2 regions of the Nonomuraea sp. NPDC049129 genome follow, and region 1 is predicted to be linked to the other one. Evidence: riboswitches for the same ligand, from Rfam matches in the RefSeq annotation. Region 1 holds a riboswitch; the other holds the start of a gene.
What was found. A riboswitch is a leader RNA that binds a small molecule or an ion and turns the genes downstream of it on or off. The one in region 1 is predicted to bind S-adenosylmethionine.

Region 1 (9,347 bases):
TCGGGCCCGATTCCCGGCAAGCGTCCGGTGGCCGCCCCAGGCAGCTGGCCGGTGCCGGTCGCTCGCGATCTGCCGAGCGGACGGCCCGCGCCGGTGTCTGGCGTGCCGTCGGGCGGACGGTCGGCGCCGGTGTCTGGCGTGCCGTCGGGCGGACCGCCGGTACCGGCCCCTGAGGGCCCGTCGGGACGGCCGGTGGCGGTCGCTCGCGGCCCGCCGGACATACAGCCGGTGCCGGACTCTGGTGACCCGGTCGGCAGGCGGCCCGCGAGTGTCAGCGGGAGGTCGTCCGTCAGGCGGTCAAGAGGCCGGAGGGCGTCAGGGCCGGTCAGTACGGCGATGCCGACCGTCGCCACGAACGTCTGCGTGCTGTCCGCGTACGTGGCGCGTAAGGCCGTGACGCACCCGCGCAGCAGCCGCGCGACCCCGGGCTGGAAGGCCACCCGGCACGGCGACTCCGGGGCGACGCCGGCCAGGACATAGGTCACGCGGGCCCCGGAGGGGCTGGTGCCGGGTACGGAGCTCGGGAACACCCTGGCCACCGGCCACGCGTGCCAGCGCTCCGGCACGGGTGGCTCCGACGACGGCAGGGCCGCGGACAGCAGTGAGAGCAGCACAACAGACAAAGGGAACACGTGCACCTCGCGGGCAGGGGAGGGGTCGCCCGATGCCCGTGCATTCTGACACGCGATCGACGGTCCAATCTGACGCTTCGGTAAACAGACCGATACGCGGTGTAATTTCCTTTTGGCGGCTTTCGTCTCGCGGAGCGGGCGAGAGCCGCACATGGGCCTGGTCAGGGCGAGGGCGAGAGCCGCACGTGGGCGCCCGGTGGCAGGCCGAGGCGCTGGGCCGCGTCGCCCGAGTTGACGGCTATGGCGATCAGCCCGGCCGAGTCCGCGAAGGCCACCAGCTCGCCCGGCGGCACCGCCGCGAACGTCTCCCGGTACGGCAGCGCCAACTGCCTGCGCCCCAGCCAGACCCCGAGCGTGTCCCCGATCCGCACGCCCAGCGCCGCCAGGTCGCCCGCCGCGATCGACAGCTGGGTGTTGCCATAGCGGTCGACCGAAACCACCTCACCCTCGACGCACCCCTCGCGGAGCTTCGAGGTCGGCTCCGGCAGCGAAACCAGCCGCGAGAGCGGAACCTCGGGTCCCAGCTCGGCCGGTTTGAGCCCGCCGCACAGCCGCCCGGCCACCGGCGAGAACACGTCCCGCCCGTGGAAGGTCGGCGAGACCGGATGCAGGAAGTAGTCGGCGTTGCTGATCTCGTAGGCCGCCTCCGCCCCGCCGCTGGCGTGCATGGCCCACGACAGGAGCCCGTTGTCGGGGCCGATGAACACCCGCCCGCCCGCCTCCACGGCGACCGCCCGCCTGGCTCCGCCCGCGCCGGGGTCGACCGCCCCGATGTGTACGCCCTTCGGGAGATAGGGGATGGTTTGGGAGAGTATGGCGGCGCCGCGCCGTACATCGCCCGAGGGGATCAGGTGGCACACGTCGATCACCCTGGCCTCGGGGGCGATCCCGGCTATCACTCCATGACAGGCGGCCACATAGCCATCTTCGAGTCCGTAGTCGGTGAGAAGTGTGATGACTGAGGTCACATTTGGTGACTGTACGTCTCTCAATCCGCCGTGAACACCCGCACTCCGCACATTACGATTGGCACGGGCCCGCGTGCCCACGATGTGATCGTCGCGCGCCCTTCCGAGGAGGACACCATGGACACTGCGCCGGTCAGCGGTGACAGTGCTGCCCAGGAACCGTCCAGACGACCCCTCTCCGACCGCGATCTCGAACTCCTCGCCTTCGAACGCCAATGGCGGCGTTACGCGGGTGCGAAGGAGCAGGCCATCAAGGAGACCTTCGGGTTCTCCGCCACCCGCTACTACCAGCTTCTCGGTGAGCTGATCGATCGGCCGGAGGCGCTCCAGCAGGATCCGATGCTGGTCAAACGGCTGCGCCGGCTGCGTTCCACGCGCCAGCGCGAGCGCGCCGCCAGACGGTTTGGCATGCGCCCCTGACCTGCTGGGTAAGGCAGGCGCGTGAAGAACATCAGACAAACGGGATCACCCGGTATGGAAGCGATCCTGAAGGATCCGGCGGGAGCCGTGATCGGGCTCGACTTCGACGGCACCCTCGCGCCGATCGTGGCCGATCCCGCCTCCGCCAGGATTCATCCGGAAGCGCCGCCCGTACTCGCCGAGCTGGGCAGGTACGTCAATGCGGTGGCGATCGTGACCGGCCGGCCGGTGGCCACGGCTCTGCGGCTCGGGTCCGGCCTGGCTGACGCGCCGGGCTCAACCGACGCGTCCGGCCGGACCGACGCGCCCGGGTTGGCCGACGTGCCCGGCCTGGTGGTGCTGGGGCATTACGGGTTCGAGCGCTGGGAGGACGGCCGGGTCTCGGCGCCGCCGCCCCCGCCCGGCGTGCTCGAGGCCGAGGCCGAGCTGCAACTGCTGCTCGTCTCCCTCGGCGTGAAAGGCGTGGCGATCGAGGACAAGGGCCGGGCGGTCGCCGTGCACACCCGGCGCAGCGCCGACCCCGAGGGCACGCTGGAGGCCCTGCGTGAGCCGCTGGCCGCACTGGCGAAGAAGCACGGGCTGGTCGTCGAGCCCGGCCGGCTGGTGCTCGAACTGCGGCCGCCGGGCATGGACAAAGGGCACGCGCTCGGCCTGTTCCTGGCCGAGCGGGCGGCCAGGTCGGTCATGTTCGTCGGCGACGACCTGGGCGATCTGGCGGCCTTCGACGCGGTCAGGAACTCAGGGTTGCCGGGGGTGAACGTGTGCAGCGGCTCGGCCGAGGTGACCGCGCTGGCCGAGCGGGCCGACATCGTGGTGGACGGCCCCGATGGCGTGGTGGCCCTGCTGCGGGAGCTCGCGTCGGCTTTCAAGGGGCACTAATTCGCGCTAACTCGCCTACAAGTACGCAACCCGCGTGCAAGCGCGCGCCGGTACGGTCGCGGGATGTCGAAGAGATACCTCGCCGTGGCGGGCCTGTCCGTGGCCGCCGCCCTCCTCGTCCCGGCCGCCCCTGCCTCGGCGAGCACCGCGAACCATCCGCTCAAGCTGCGCCAAGGGCTGACGCTGTCCCTTCCGAGCTCATGGAAGGTGTACGGCAAGGGCGACTGGATCCATGTCGTCACCGGCAAGTGCGCCAAGCCCAAAGGGGAGTACTTCACGCCGGAGTGCCGCGGCTTCTGGGTGCTCGGGCCCGCGGCCATCAAGGTGGGTCACGAGCTCAATCCGTACACGCCCGACCGGCCTTTCTACTCGGCGACCGACGTGGAGCCCTGCCCGCTCAACCGCAAGTGGAGCCAGACGTTCAACGGCTCGGCGGCCAAGGGGCTGCGCCAGGTCGGGCCCGGCCACAAGGCGTACTACCGCGCGTGGAAGGGCACCTGCGTCACTGGGACGGGCAAGGCGCGGGCCGCCTTCGTCCAGCGGGAGTGGTACCTGCCCAAGAGCGGCGTCCTCGTCGTCGACTCATGGAACACCCCCGGCCTGCCCGGCGTACTCAAGCACGCGACCTGGCGATAAGCGCTCAGGCGCGTGGCCTGGCGATGAGCACACCGCCGGCGGCCAGCCCGATGAGGACGGGGACCAGCAGGAACGCGTTCCAGGTGCCGAAGCCGTCGGCGAGCGCGCCGAGCGCGAGTGGGCCGAGGGCCATCGCGGACCCGGCCCAGATCGGCGCGGCCGCGCCGGCCCGGTCGGGCCGGTCGCCCGCGTGCGTGATCAGCGCGGCCAGCGCGAGCGGGAAGTGCAGGGACGCGCCGAGCCCGCTGAGCGCGAGACCCGCGTAGGACAGGACGGGCCAGGTGCTCAGCCAGAAGAGCAGCCAGCCCACCGCGGTGACCGCCAGCGCGCCCAGGAAGAGCCGCGCGGGTGGCAGGCGTAAGGCCAGGTACGCGCCGGCGAACCGGCCCGCCGCCAGCCCGGCCAGGAACGCGGTCAGCCCGGTGGCCGCCGCGGCCGCGCTCAGGCCGGTGCGCGCGGCGAACAGTTCGGCGGCCCATAAGTTGAACGAGAACTCCAGCGCCACGCAGCAGCACAGCACGCCGCCCGCCACGAAAAAGCGCCACCCGGGCGGCGTCGACCGTTCGCCGACAAGCAGGGCCGCCGAGGTCGTTGCCGGGGGCCAGACCCGCGCCATCGTCACGACCAGCAGCGCGGTGAGCGCGGGGGTGAGGAGCAGCGCGGCCCGCCAGCCGAGTGCGGTCTGCGCGACCGCGCTGAGCAGGAAGGTCGCCGCCACGCCCGCCACGACGCCGACGGCGTTCGCCTCGCTCAGCGCGGCCGGGCCGGCCGGCCCGTGGTGCTCGCTGAGTGCGGCCATGGCGCTGTAGAGGGCGATCGAGCCGAAGCCGCCGGCCACGCCATAGCCGAGCAGCGTCAGGGGCAGCGCGGAGAACAGCACGATCAGGAGCACGCCCGCGTTCATCCCGGCCAGGCCGATCCAGGTGGTGGTCCGCCTGCCGTAGCGCCTGGTGAGGAGCGGGAGGGAGAGGCCGGCCAGGATCGTGCCCACGGCCATCGCGGTGCCGTGCAGGCCGGCGACCGTGCCGGAGGTGCGCTGCTGGAGGCGGAGGAGCGGCAGGGCCGCGCTCAGGCCGTAGATGAACGTGGCGAACGTACCGAGGATCAGGTAGATCAGCCAGGTCGGCCGGTCCCTGGTCAGCCGGGTGCTCTCTGAGATCGCCGACATGCTAGGCCAGCGCGTCCAGCTGGGCGGCGAACCACTTCTGCGGCGGGAGGGCGGTGGCCGCCGCCTCCAGCCGATCGCGGCGGTTCATGCGCTCCTCCTCGGGCATGACCAGCGCGTCGTGCAGCGCCACGGCCGTGCCGCTCACGTCGTAGGGGTTGACCAGGAGCGCGTGCGGGCCCAGCTCGGCCGCCGCGCCCGCCTCGCGCGAGAGCACCAGCGCGGCGCGCGACGACAGGATCGGGCCCTCCTTGGCCACCAGGTTCATGCCGTCGCGGATCGGGTTGACCAGCAGCACGTCGGCCAGCCGGTAGGCGGCCAGCGAGCGCGGGTAGTCGTCGTTGACGTTGAGTATCAGCGGATCCCAGTCCTCGGTGCCGAACTCGTCCTCGATCTCCTGGGCGCAGCGCTGCACCGAGGCGGTGTATTCGCGGTATTCGGGCAGATCGTGCCGGCTGGGATAGGCGAACGCCAGATGCACCACCCGGCCGTGCCACTCCGGATGGGCGAGCAGGAACTCCCGGTAGGCCACCAGCCCGCGGACGATGTTCTTGGACAGCTCGGTGCGGTCGATGCGGACGATCAGCCGGCGGTCGCCGACCTGCTCCTTGATCGCGGCGATGTTGGACTCGACGTCGGGCTCGTGGGCCCGTGCCCACAGCGCCTCGCCGTCGACGCCGAGGCCGTGCACGCCGATGCGGGTGGTCCTGCCCTCGTGGGTGACCGTACGGCCGGCCCGGTCGACCTCCGCGCCGAGCAGGGCGCGGCAGCAGTCCATGAACGCCCCCGCCCAGCGTTCGGTGAGGAAGCCGGCGTGGTCGGCGCCCAGGATGCCTTCGAGCACCTCGCGCGCGACGTCGTCGGGCAGCAGCGAGAAGTATTCGGGAGGCGCCCACGGCGTGTGGCTGAAGTGCGCGATGCGCAGGTCGGGCCGCTCGGCGCGGAGCATCGCCGGGGTCAGCGTGAGGTGGTAGTCCTGGACCATCACGCGGGCCTCGTGCCCGGCCTCCTCGGCCAGCGCCAGCGCGAACGCGCCGTTGTAGTCGCGGTAGGACTCCCACTCGCGCTCGAACCTGGTGCCGAACAGCGGCGCGTTGGGAATGTCGTAGAGCAGGTGGTTGACGAACCACAGCGTGGAGTTGGCCACGGCGTTGTAGGCGCGATGGAAGGTGGCCGGCGGGATGTCGAGCATCCGCAGCGCGCCGGTGTCGTAGCCGGCCTGGTCGAGCCGGCCGCCGGGCGCCTGGCGTACGGCACCGCGGTCACCATCGGTCAAAGCAGCACAGACCCACAGCACGCCGTCGTCCTTCAGGACCCCGGAGAGTCCGGACACCAGGCCGCCACCGCCGCGCTTCATCGTCAGCACACCGTCGTCCGAGACGGTGAACGAGACGGGTCCTCTGTTAGAGGCGACCAGGACGCTGTTCATTAAAGCTCCCTCCGACCATAGGATCCCAGCTATGGCGCTTGATGACCTAACCGAGGAACTCGCCCGCTCCGCCGCTGCCGGAGATCATCGCGCACTGGGCGAGCTCCTGAGGCGGATCGAACCCGATGTTCTGCGCCATTGCGCCCGAATCCTGCCCTATCACCAGGATGCGGAAGAGGCCTCCCAGGACACTTTGCTGGCCGTGGCGCGCAACATCGGGCGCTTCGAGGGGCGGGCCAGGTTCAGCACCTGGCTGCACATCGTGACGGCCAACTGCGCCCGTACGACCTACCGCACGCTGAAGCGCCGCTCGGCCGAGCAGACCTCCGACGAGCTCCCCATGCAGAAGCCCGACGCGCGGCGGGTCAGCGTGATCGCCGGGTCGCGGCTCGACCTGCTCGACGCGATGGAGTCGCTGGAGGCCAGCAAGCCCGACCTGGCCCAGGCCCTGGTGCTGCGCGACATCGTGCAGCTCGACTACAACGAGGTCGCCGAGCAGCTCGGCATCCCGCTCGGCACCGCGAAATCCCGCATCCACCAGGCGCGCAAGTACGTGCAGGGCGTGCTGGGGGAAGATTACCGCTGAGACTGTACGTCTCGCTTCGTGAGACGGTTGGTGGCTTGACGCGCCTGGCCAGGTAGAGTCAGCTCAGACAACTGAATATTGCTCATCCAGAGGGGTGGAGGGACCGGCCCTGCGAAGCCCCGGCAACCCTCCCGGATTCAGACTCGCGACAGGGCGAGGCCGACCGGGACAAGGTGCCAATTCCGGTCTGTGGTCAAGGTGGCCGCAGGCGAAGATGAGGGAAGGCCTCGCTTCATGTCGCACGACTTCGGACCCGCTGTCGCTCTCTCCTGCCGCGAGTGCGGCACCCGTTACGAACTCGGTCCCAGCTTCGCCTGCCTGGAGTGTTTCGGGCCGCTCGAAGCGGCCTACTCCTTCGGTGACGTCACCCGGAAGGACATCGAGTCCGGCCCCGCCAACATCTGGCGCTACCGCTCACTGCTCCCCGTGCCCGTCGACGTCGCCACCAAGCCGAACATGAACCCCGGCTGGACCAAGCTCGTCAAGGCCGGCAACCTCGGCCGCGCGCTGGGCATCAAGTCCCTGTACGTCAAGGACGACTCGGGCAATCCCACCCACTCCTTCAAGGACCGGGTGGTGGCCATCGCCGTCGAGGCGGCGCGTAACTTCGGGTTCCACACCCTTTCCTGCTCCTCTACCGGCAACCTCGCGGGCGCGGTCACGGCCGCCGCCGCAAGGGCCGGGCTCGACGCGTGCGTGTTCATCCCCGCCGGGCTGGAGCAGGCCAAGATCGCCATGGCTCGCGTGTTCGGCGGCCGGCTGGTCGCCATCGAGGGCTCCTACGACGAGGTCAACCGGTTCTGCTCCGAGCTCATCGGCGACCCGCTGGGCGACAAGTGGGGCTTCGTCAACGTCAACCTGCGGCCCTACTACGCCGAAGGCTCCAAGACGCTCGCCTACGAGATCGCCGAGCAGCTCGGCTGGCGGCTGCCCGAGCAGATCATCATCCCGGTGGCCTCCGGCTCCCAGCTCACCAAGATCGACAAGGGCTTCAAGGAGCTGATCGCGCTCGGCCTGGTCGAGGACCGGCCTTACAAGATCTTCGCCGCGCAGGCCAAGGGCTGCTCTCCCGTGTCGACCGCGTACAAGGCCGGCCACGACGTGGTTCAGCCGGTCAAGCCCGACACCATCGCCAAGTCGCTGGCCATCGGCAACCCCGCCGACGGCCCGTACGTGCTCGACATCGCCCGCCGCACCGGCGGGGCGGTGGAGGACGTCACGGACCCCGAGATCGTCGCCGCCATCAAGCTGCTGGCCTCTACGGAGGGCATCTTCGCCGAGACGGCCGGCGGCGTCACCGTGGGAGTGCTGAAGAAGCTCGTCGAGACCGGGCAGCTCGACCCGGAGGCCGAGACCGTGGTGCTCAACACCGGCGACGGGCTCAAGACGCTCGACGCCGTCGCCGACGACGCCCAGCCCACGGCAGTGATCCGGCCCTCGCTCGACGCGTTCCGCGCGGCTGTCTGACAACCAGGAAAGGCAAGTTAATCATGAGCGTTTCTGTGCGGATTCCCACCATTCTGCGCACCTACACCGGTGGTAACGCGGAAGTGAGTGGGGAGGGCGCGACTCTCCGTGACGTGCTGGCGAAGCTCGACTCCGACTACCCGGGGATCGGCGCGAGAATTCTGGATGAATCGGGCAAGATTCGTCGTTTTGTCAACGTTTATGTTGGCGAAGAGGATGTCCGTTTTGTCGACGGACTTGACACGGCCGCCCCCGAAGGCGCGCAGATCTCCATCATCCCGGCGGTCGCCGGAGGGTAGTCACCCGCTCACTTCAGAAGGCGCTCCCATCTGGGGCGCCTTCTGTTTTTTCCGACAATTCAACGTTGAACGACTCACTCGCCGATGAAATGCGTAATTTGTTGATTGACTCTGTTGCCAAACGCTGTGCCACAGGTATGGTCGAGGGCGATCGTCTGGTGATTTCTCCATATGTCAGGCGATTGAGGGTCTCGCGTAGGAATGGGCGGGATCTATGAGCCCAGTAAGAGGAGTCGGAAGTGGCGCAGGGCACCGTCAAGTGGTTCAACGCGGACAAGGGCTACGGCTTCATCGCGGTAGACGGTGGCAAGGATGTATTCGTCCATTACTCAGCGATCATGATGGATGGCTATCGCTCGCTCGAACAAGGCCAGCGCGTCGAGTTCGAGATCACGCAGGGGCAGAAGGGCCCCCAAGCGGAGTCCGTGCGAGCGGTCTGAACTCACGAAGCTGGTATGTACCGGCAGGTCGCACGGCAGCGCAGTCCGGGCGAAACCACCACTCATCCTTCGTCGACTCGGCTACGGCGGGTCCGGGCGGGCCCGCCGTACTGACTGACCTGGGCATGCGGGTGTCTCAGCTTGCACTCGGCAGGGTAGAGTGCTAAACAGTTCGTTAGCACTCTCTGTTCGAGAGTGCCAACACTGGATCGGGACGATGGGGTCTGCCGAACGGAGATGCAGGCCCATGCCGTCGCGGGCGTCGGCTCGGTCCATTGAAGCCACCCTGCATCTGGGAGGTCTAGCCTTATGGCAGCCAAGATGATCGCGTTTGACGAGGACGCCCGGCGCGGTCTCGAGCGCGGCATGAACCAGCTGGCCGACGCGGTCAAGGTGACCCTGGGTCCCAAGGGCCGCAACGTCGTG
Region 2 (9,347 bases), on a different contig from region 1:
ACGAGAGTACGTCCTTGGTGACGACGAGGACCTTGGCCGCGGGATCCAGCTCGGCATAGCGCAGGGCCACGGTCAGCCCCGCGATGCCGGAGCCCACGACGACCACGTCCGCCTCGGCGATCCAGCCGGGATCGGGGGCCGTCAGTCGGAGGGGAATCGCCGGTGCACTCATGGAGTCTCCTCATTGAGGCGATTTCGTCAACATGACGATAACCCACGGGCGAAGGTGGTGCCTCCGGGGGGTGGCTCAGTCCTCCAGGTACGCGTAGAGCTGTGGCGATGCCTCTGTCAGGCCGGATCGAGCGACAGGACGGCGTTGTCGATCAGCCGGGTGGTGCCGACCTTGGCGGCCACCGCCAGCACCGCCTCGCCCCGGTAAGACTCGCTCACCTCGGCGAACGTGGCCGGATCGACGAGCACCAGATAGTCGAGCGCGAGTTGGGGAGCCGCGCCCTCGAGCACGGCCAGCGCCGCCGCCCGGATCCTGGCCGGGACGGACTCCGCCGCGCCCGCCCGCAGGGCCCTGGAGAGCGTCAGGGCGACCTGCCGCTCGTCGGCGGACAGGTAGCGGTTGCGGCTCGACAGCGCCAGGCCGTCGGGCTCGCGGACGGTCGGCGCGCCGACGATGTCGATCGGCAGGTCGAGGTCGGCGACCATCCTGCGGATCATGGCGAGTTGCTGGGCGTCCTTCTGCCCGAAGACCGCCACGTCGGGCTGGACGAGGTTGAACAGCTTGAGCACCACCGTGAGCACACCGTCGAAATGGCCGGGCCGGACGGCGCCCTCGACGATCGTGCCCATCTCGCCCGACTGGACGCTGACCTGGCGGCCGGCGGGGTACATGTCGTCGACCGACGGGGCGAAGACGACGTCCACGCCTTCGGCCCGGCACGCCTCCAGGTCCGCGTCGAACGTCCGCGGATAGCGGGAAAAATCCTCGTTTGGCGAAAATTGCAGAGGATTGACGAAGATGCTGACCACGACGTGGTCGGCGCGTACGCGGGCCTCGCGGATCAGGGAGCGGTGACCCTCATGCAGCGCACCCATGGTGGGCACCAGCGCGACGCTCCCCTCGCCGCGCGCTTTGACCAGGTCGGTACGGTTCTTGGCGACGATCAGGTCCATATGTTGCCTCCGAGCGCGTCGAGCAGGCGCTCGGCCTCTTCGGGCTTCAGCAGCCCCGCGGCGAGCGCGCGGTCCGCCGTGAGCCTAGCGAGGGCGATGTAGGCGTCGGCCGCCTCGGGTGCCGCCAGGATCAGCGCGTCGACATGCTTGCGTACGGTGCCCGCGTCGCCCCGCACCACGGGACCGGTCAGCCCGGCGATGCCGAGCCGCAGCACGTTGTCGAGCGCCGCGCCGAGCAGCGGGCCGAGCATGATGCCCGGATGCTCCACGCCGATGCCCCGCAGGAGCTCCTGCGACTCGGCGATGAGCGTGACCATGTGGTTGGCCGCCCCGGCCAGGGCCGCGTGGTAGAGGGCACGGTCGGAGTCGGCGATCCAGACCGGCTCGCCGCCCATCTCGATGACCAGCGCCTCGGCGATGGGCCTGAGCGTGTCGGGCGCCGTCACGCCGAACGAGATGCCGGTGATGCGGTTGAGGTCGTCGTCCCGCCCGGTGAACGTCATCACCGGGTGGAGCGCGAGCGGCAGCGCGCCCGCCCTGGCGGCCGGCTCCAGCACCGACAGCCCATACGCGCCGCTGGTGTGCACGAGCAGCTTGCCCTGGAGGTCCGCGCCGGTCGACGCGAGACCGTTGACCAGATCGGGCAGCGCGTCGTCGGGCACGGTGAGCAGGATCAGCCCAGCCGTCTTGACGACCTCCTCGGGCCGCGTCGGCCGTACGCCGAGTCGCTCCGCCGCCCACCGGTGCGAGGCGTCGGAGACCCCGCTGGCGGCGACCACGTGGTGCCCGGCCTGCGCCAGTGCGGCACCGAGCACCGAACCCACCTTGCCCGCGCCCAGCACGCCCACGGCCAGCCGCGCCGGCCGATCCCCTGCGTCCATGACGTCCACCCCTGTCGACCCTGATGGCACTGCCGCCCAGAGTAACGGCCGCTCGCGACTACGTACGTGACCAGGCTTTTGCCGCATGTTGAGTTACCCACAAAAGGGACAAGGGCATACAAAACCTGCACCCCCTGTCGGAAGAGATGAGGAGAGGGGTTCATCTCGTGGTGGCGGGCGCCGAGTTGACGACCCGACGCCCGCGTTGATCTACGGGGGGGCTTACTTCGTGAGATAGTCCAGGGCATGTGGCTCACGTGGCGCGCCGCGATGCAGTACGCGCTGTACGGCGAGGACGGTTTCTACCTCCGTGAGCGCCCTTCGGGCCACTTCCGTACGTCGGTCAGCGCCTCGGCCGCCTTCGCCGACGCGGTTCTGGCCCTGCTCACCCAGGTCGACGCCGACCTCGGCGCCCCGGAGAGCATCGACCTGGTCGACATCGGCGCCGGAGAGGGCGCCCTGGTGGCCCGCGTGCTCGACGCCGCCGAGCCCGGGCTGCGCGCCAGGCTCAACATCACCGCCGTCGACCTCTCGCCCAGACCCGACGACCTGCCCAAGAGCATCGACTGGCGCCCTCGGATCCCCTCCGTCATCACCGGGCTGGCGATCGCCAACGAGTGGCTGGACAACGTCCCGCTCGACGTGGCCGAGCAGACGGCCGACGGGCCGCGGCTGGTCCTGGTCGACACCGAGACGGGTGAGGAACGGCTGGGCGACCCGGTGCCCGACTCCGACCGCGCCTGGCTCGACCGGTGGTGGCCGTCGCTGGGCCGCATCGGCTCGCGCGGGGAGATCGGGTGCCCGCGCGACGCCGCGTGGGCGGCCGTGGTGACCCGGCTCAGGAGGGGTCGCGCGGTGGCCATTGATTATGCACACCCTGTGGATAACCGTCCGTGCCATGGCACACTCACCGGCTACCGAGATGGTGCGGTCGTCGCGCCCATCCCCGACGGCACCTGCGACATCACCGCTCACGTGGCGCTCGACGCGTGCGCGGAGGCCGGTCGGCGGGCCGGTGCGATATCCACAGGCTTGTCCACACAGCGCGATGCGCTAAGGGCTCTGGGGGTCACCGGCACGCGTCCGCCCATCGATCTCGCGCATGCCGATCCGACGGCTTATCTCCGAGCCCTGGCCCGCGCCTCGGAGGAGGGCGAGCTGATCGACCCGAGAGGGCTCGGCGGCTTCGGCTGGCTCGTCCAGGAACGCCGGTGACCCGTCGGCGAAGGACCTCAGCCACGACGGACCGGCTACTTCCGCTCCCCCGGAGGGGGTTCCTGCCTAGGGATCCCAGCCACGACGGACGGCCGCGCTAACCCGTCGTCAGGTCGAGGGACTTCAGGCCGCGGATGACGTAGCCCGGCTTCCATTCCGGCTCGCTGGCGAGTTCCAGCTTCGGCGCCCGCTCCAGCAGGGCGCCGAACGACTCGATCAGCTCGATGCGGGCCAGCGGCGCGCCCAGGCAGAAGTGGATCCCCGCCCCGAAGGAGATGTGCGGGTTGTCCGGCCGTCCCACGTCGAGCCGGTCAGGGTCGGCGAACACCGTCTCGTCGCGGTTGGCGGAGCCGAACAGCAGCGCGACCTCGGCCCCGCGCGGGATCTCGACCCCGTGCACCGCGATGTCCTCCAGGACCCACCGCTCGAACATCTGCAGCGGCGTGTCCCAGCGCATCAGCTCCTCGACGGCCGTGGGCAGCAGGCTCCGGTCCTCGCGCAGGCGTACCAGCTCGGCGGGGTTCCTGAACAGGGACCACCAGCCGTTGCCCGTCACGTTCACGGTCGCCTCGTGTCCGGCGTTGAGCAGCAGCACGCACGTACCGACCAGCTCGTCCTCGGTGAGCTCCTCGATCGCCGCGAGCGCGCTGATCAGGTCGTCGCCCGGTCGTACGGCACGCTCGCGGGCCAGGTCCGCGAGGTAGGCGGCGAACTCCGCCGCCGCCTTGGCGGCCAGGTGCTGCGACTCCATGCTCGGGTTCAGCTCGTACATCCGGCAGATGTCGGCCGACCAGGGGCGCAGCAGGTGCCGGTCCGCCTCGGGTACGCCGAGCATCTCCGCGATGACGGTCACCGGCAGCGGCTCGGCCACCTCGGCGATCAGGTCGCCGCCGCCCTTCTCGACGAACGCCCCGACCAGCCCCTCGGCGATGGCCCTGACCCGGGGGCGCAGCGACTCGACCATGCGCGGGGTGAACGCCTTGGAGACCAGCCGGCGCAGCCTGGTGTGCACCGGCGGCTCGACGTCGAGCATGCCGGCCCTGGTCACCCGCCAGAACGGCTCCTGGAACGCCGGCTCCTCCGGCCTGCCGAACTCCTCGTGCGTGGCCACGTGGAGGTAGGAACGGCCCAGCCGGCGGTCTCTGAGCAGCGCGTTCACGTCCGCGTGCCGGGAGATCAGCCACTGCCCCGTCGGCTCGAAGTAGCTGACGGGGGCGTCACGCCTCAGCTCCGCGTACGCGCCGTAGGGGTAGGCAACAAAATCCGGATTCCAGGGATCGAAGCGCACTTTTTCATCTTATGAGGAGGCTTGCTTGGCGTGCCTGCTCCGCATCCGGATGTTGAGCAGCTCCACGATCACCGAGAACGCCATCGCGAAGTAGATGTAGCCCTTGGAGATGTGCTGGCCGAGCCCCTCGGCGATGAGCACCACCCCGATCAGCACCAGGAACGCCAGAGCCAGCATCTTGATGCTCGGATGCTTGTCCACGAACCTGCTGATCGGCCCGGACGCGAACAGCATGACCAGCACCGCCACGATCACCGCGGCGATCATCACGCCGAGCTCGTCCACCATGCCCACGGCGGTGATCACCGAGTCGAGCGAGAACACCACGTCCAGCACCATGATCTGCACGATCACCGAGGCGAACGAGGTGACGGCCCGTCCCTTGCCGCCCTCCTCCTTCAGTTCCATGCTGTGCCCGATCTCGGTGACGCTCTTGGCCAGCAGGAACAGGCCGCCCAGCAGCAGGATCAGGTCGCGCCCCGATATCCCGTGGCCGAAGACCTCGAACAATGGCGTGGTCAGCCGGACCACCCACGACAGCGCCAGCAGCAGGAGCAGCCGGCTGATCAGCGCCGCGGCCAGGCCCATGACGCGGGCCCGGTCGCGCTGCTCCGGCGGCAGCTTCCCGGCCAGGATGGAGATGAAGATGATGTTGTCGATACCGAGAACGATCTCTAGTGCGACCAGGGTGAAAAACCCGATCCAGATCTGAGGGTCGGCCACCCAGTCCAGCATTAGGTACTCCTCACAGCAGGGGTTTCAGTTACCAACGAGGCAGGGGCCGCATAAGTTCGCGGTTGCGATTCATGGCCGGGTGTCGGTTATAGTGCGGATGTAGGTCATGAGTGCCAGCGCACAGCCCCGGCTTGCTGGCCGGCAACCCTCGCGTCCGCGGCGGGGTGCCCCGGGTGAAGACCTGGTCCGCCACGAGGTGTGGTGGGCAAGCGCGGGCTCGCTGGGTGTTCCGGGGGTCCGATGGCCCCAGGAGGTTCGCCGTGTCCACGTTGACGATCTTCAGCTCCCTGCCCGCTCAGGCCACCGACGCGCCGGCTGCCGAGCGCGCCCGTCTGATCCCCGCCGTACTGGGCGCCGATCTGGAAGTGCCGGTCAAGGGCGGCAGGCTGGTGACGTACGCCAACCTCGACTACGCGGCGAGCGCCCCCTGTCTGGAGCCGGTCAGTGCCGCCGTCACCGCCGCGCTCCCGGCCTACTCCAGCGTGCACCGCGGCGCGGGCTACGCCTCCCAGCTCACCACCGCCCGCTACGAGCAGGCCCGCCACACGGTCAGGGCCTTCGTCGGCGCCCGCCCCGACGACGCCGTGATCTTCACCCGCAACACCACCGACGCGACGAACCTGCTGGCCCGCTGCCTGCCCGAGGGCACGACCGCGGTCGTGTTCGACACCGAGCACCACGCCTCCCTGCTGCCCTGGAAGCGGTCCGTACGGCTGGCGCCGCCCGCCTTCCCCGGCGAGGCCGTCCGCGCCGCCGACGAGGCGCTGGCCGGGATCGACGGCCCCAAGCTGCTCGTGGTCACCGCCGCCTCGAACGTCACCGGCGAGCTCTGGCCCATCGCCGCCCTGGCGCACATCGCGCACCGCCACGGAGCCCGCATCCTGGTGGACGCCGCCCAGCTGGTGCCGCACCGGCGGCTCAACCTGACCGCGCTCGACCTCGACTACGTCGCCTTCTCCGGGCACAAGCTCTACGCGCCCTTCGGGGCCGGGGTGCTGGTCGGCCGGCGTGACTGGCTCTCCTCCGGCGAGCCGTACCTCAAGGGCGGCGGCGCCGTACGCTCCGTCGACGAGGACATCGAGTGGCACGAGGACGCCGAACCGCGTCACGAGGCGGGCACCCCGAACGTCCTGGGCGCCATCGCCGTGGCCGCCGCCTGCGACGCGCTCAGCGCGACCGGCTGGACCGAGCTGGTGCGCGAGGAGGAGCGGCTCATCGCCCGGCTCCGGTCCGGCCTGGCCGCGATCGAGGGCGTGCGCGAGCTGTCGCTCTGGGGGCCGGACCAGCCGCGCGTGGGCATCGTCTCGTTCGTCGTGGACGGGCACTCGGCGCGCGAGGTGGCCGAGGTGCTGTCGGGCGAGTACGGCATCGGCGTGCGTGACGGCAAGTTCTGCGCGCACCCGTTCGTCCGGCACCTGCTCGGCACCGCCGATGGCGGCTGCGAGGACGACACGGCCTCCGCGGTCCGCGCCTCGATCGGCATCGGCACCACGGAGGAGCACGTGGACCGCCTCGTAGACGCCCTCCGCGACCTCGCCGCCCGCTGAGGTCACGGACGCGGCACGACAGCCGCCGCGTCGCCGCCCGCTGAGGTCGCGCGATGGCGAACCTTCGCGCGGCGGGCTGAGGTCAGGCGCTCGGCGAACGTCCGCGTGACGGCTCGTCGGCGACGACGTCATCGACGTTCCGCATGTCACCGCCCCGGGCGGTCGGTGGCACCGGCCTGGGGGCGGTGTCCGCCTCCGATGGGGCCTCCGGCCTGATGGAGGTGGCCGGCGCGTGGCCGGCGAGATCCTGCTCGGCCGCGCGACGCTCGGCGCGCCGCCGGTAGCTGTTGTGCAGGATGCCGTCGATGCCGAGCCGGCCGCCGCCCACAGCCACGAGCAGCAGGCAGGCCACGGCCAGCCCGCCGGCGAGCTCCCAGCCGCCGTTCTGGATCAGGACGCCGTGGGCGCCGTGGACGAAGATGATCGCGCCCAGCATGTCGACCACCAGCCCGAGGGCCGCCAGCCGGACCAGCAGGCCGATGATGAGCAGGACCCCGCCGACGGTCTCGACGAGAATGGCGAACCCGGCCGAGAGCCACGGCAGCGGTATTCCCATCTGGTTGAAGGCGGCGGCCGTGACCGGTACCCCGATCTGCATCTTCTGCCACCCGTGGGTCACGAAGATCACGCCGATCGCCACCCGCGAGATCAGAGCGGCAAGATCGAAAAGAATTCTTTGCACGGTTTTCTCCCCCCGTTCCCGATGTTCCTCCCCGGTCCAGTGGGCGGAATGCGCCGATATAGGGTTCCTTGACCTCTTCCTGTGCTGGATCACCACGACTGCCGGTGGCAGCATTGCCATATGACGGAACGCGTGGTCGGGATCGGCGTCGGGGCGAAAGAGCTGGCCACCGAGGACATGATCCTCAACATCGGCCCACAGCACCCGTCGACGCACGGGGTGCTCAGGCTGCGGCTCACCCTCGACGGCGAGCGCATCGCCACGGCCGAGCCGATCATCGGTTATATGCACCGGGGCGCGGAGAAGCTGTTCGAGGTCCGCGACTACCGGCAGATCATCATGCTGGCCAACAGGCACGACTGGCTGGCCGGGTTCGCCAACGAACTGGGCGTGGTGCTGGCCGCCGAGCGCATGCTGGGCATGGAGGTGCCGGTACGGGCCGTGTGGGCGCGTACGCTGCTGGCCGAGCTCAACCGGGTGCTGAGCCACCTGATGTTCCTCGGCTCGTACCCGCTGGAGCTGGGCGCGATCACCCCCATCTTCTACGCCTTCAACGAGCGCGAGCGCATCCAGGCCGTGATGGAGGAGATCTCCGGCGGCCGGATGCACTACATGTTCAACCGGGTCGGCGGGCTGAAGGAGGACCTGCCGTACGGCTGGCTGGACCGGGTGTCGGAGACCGTCGCCGAGACCCGGCGCCGGGTGCCCGACATCGAGAATCTCATCCTGAACAACGAGATCTTCCTGGCCCGTACCAAGGGTGTCGGCGTCCTGACCCGCGAGCAGATCCTGCAGTACGGCGTGAGCGGCCCCATCGCCCGCGCCTCCGGCGTCGACCTCGACCTGCGGCGCGACCAGCCGTACCTGGCCTATCCCGAGTTGCCGGTGAAGGTGGTCACGCGCGGCGCGGGCGACTGCCACGCCCGCTTCGAGATCCTGCTCGACCAGCTCAGAGTCTCGCTGGACCTGGCCGACGCGTGCGTCGACCGGCTGCGCTCGCTGCCGCCGGGCCCCATCAACCAGCGGCTGCCCAAGGTGCTCAAGGTGCCGGAGGGCCACACGTACGCCTGGACCGAGAACCCGCTCGGCATCAACGGCTACTACCTCGTGTCCAAGGGGGACAAGACTCCATGGCGGCTCAAGCTGCGCTCCGCGTCTTACAGCAACATCCAGGTGCTCCGGGAGATGCTGCCCGGGCATCTGGTGGCCGACATGGTGGCGATCCTCGGCTCGATGTTCTTCGTCGTGGGTGACATCGACAAGTGACCGACGTCGCGACTCCGCAGCGGGACAAATATGTCGACTGGCTGCGCGCTCTCAGTCTGATCGTGGTGGTGGTGTGGCACTGGGCGTTCACCATCCTGCAGTGGAAGCCCGAGGGCCCCGAACCGACCAGCCCGCTCGGCTTCACCTCGGGGCTGTGGATACTCACCTGGCTGCTTCAGGTGCTGCCGCTCTTCTTCTACGTCGGCGGCCACGTACACCTGCTGTCGTGGAGCCGCGCCCAGGCCCGCGGCATCGGCATCGGCCGGTTCGTCTGGCGGCGCATCCGCGCGCTGGCCGCCCCCGCGCTCGTGCTGTCGGGCGTGTGGCTCACCATCGGCGCGGTCGTGACCTGGGTGTTCCACGTCGAGTGGATGTGGCGGGTGGTGCTGCTCGTGCTCAGCCCGCTCTGGTTCCTCGGCGTCTACCTGGTGCTGATCGCGCTGCTGCCCGTGGCGTTGTGGCTGCACCGCCACTACGACGTGCTGGCGCTCATCTGGCTGGGCGGCGCCGCCCTGGTGATCGACGTGGTCCGCTTCCGGTACGGCGTCGAGTGGGTCGGCTGGCTGAACATGATCATCGTCTGGGGGCTGGCCCACCAGGCCGGCTTC

Region 2: linked by a shared signal. The riboswitch ahead of AB0B64_RS10190 (aminotransferase class V-fold PLP-dependent enzyme) and the one ahead of thrC (threonine synthase) in region 1 are both predicted to bind S-adenosylmethionine.

The regions. Positions count from the first base shown of each region.
Region 1 is NZ_JBEZDU010000051.1:3-9,349, reverse strand. It holds gene AB0B64_RS59430 (hypothetical protein) at 1-623, opposite strand, end outside; gene AB0B64_RS59425 (SAM-dependent chlorinase/fluorinase) at 794-1,600, opposite strand; gene AB0B64_RS59420 (DUF3263 domain-containing protein) at 1,718-2,020, shown strand; gene otsB (trehalose-phosphatase) at 2,075-2,899, shown strand; gene AB0B64_RS59410 (hypothetical protein) at 2,963-3,535, shown strand; gene AB0B64_RS59405 (MFS transporter) at 3,540-4,703, opposite strand; gene AB0B64_RS59400 (trehalose-6-phosphate synthase) at 4,705-6,129, opposite strand; gene AB0B64_RS59395 (RNA polymerase sigma factor) at 6,161-6,715, shown strand; SAM riboswitch class I at 6,795-6,936, shown strand; gene thrC (threonine synthase) at 6,950-8,182, shown strand; gene AB0B64_RS59385 (MoaD/ThiS family protein) at 8,206-8,481, shown strand; gene AB0B64_RS59380 (cold-shock protein) at 8,721-8,921, shown strand.
Region 2 is NZ_JBEZDU010000003.1:162,473-171,819, forward strand. It holds gene AB0B64_RS10160 (L-aspartate oxidase) at 1-172, opposite strand, end outside; gene panC (pantoate--beta-alanine ligase) at 289-1,125, opposite strand; gene AB0B64_RS10170 (DUF2520 domain-containing protein) at 1,116-2,006, opposite strand; gene AB0B64_RS10175 (SAM-dependent methyltransferase) at 2,253-3,221, shown strand; gene AB0B64_RS10180 (cytochrome P450) at 3,319-4,509, opposite strand; gene AB0B64_RS10185 (TerC family protein) at 4,519-5,244, opposite strand; SAM riboswitch class IV at 5,347-5,462, shown strand; gene AB0B64_RS10190 (aminotransferase class V-fold PLP-dependent enzyme) at 5,532-6,791, shown strand; gene AB0B64_RS10195 (DoxX family protein) at 6,874-7,473, opposite strand; gene AB0B64_RS10200 (NADH-quinone oxidoreductase subunit D) at 7,594-8,739, shown strand; gene AB0B64_RS10205 (acyltransferase) at 8,736-9,347, shown strand, end outside.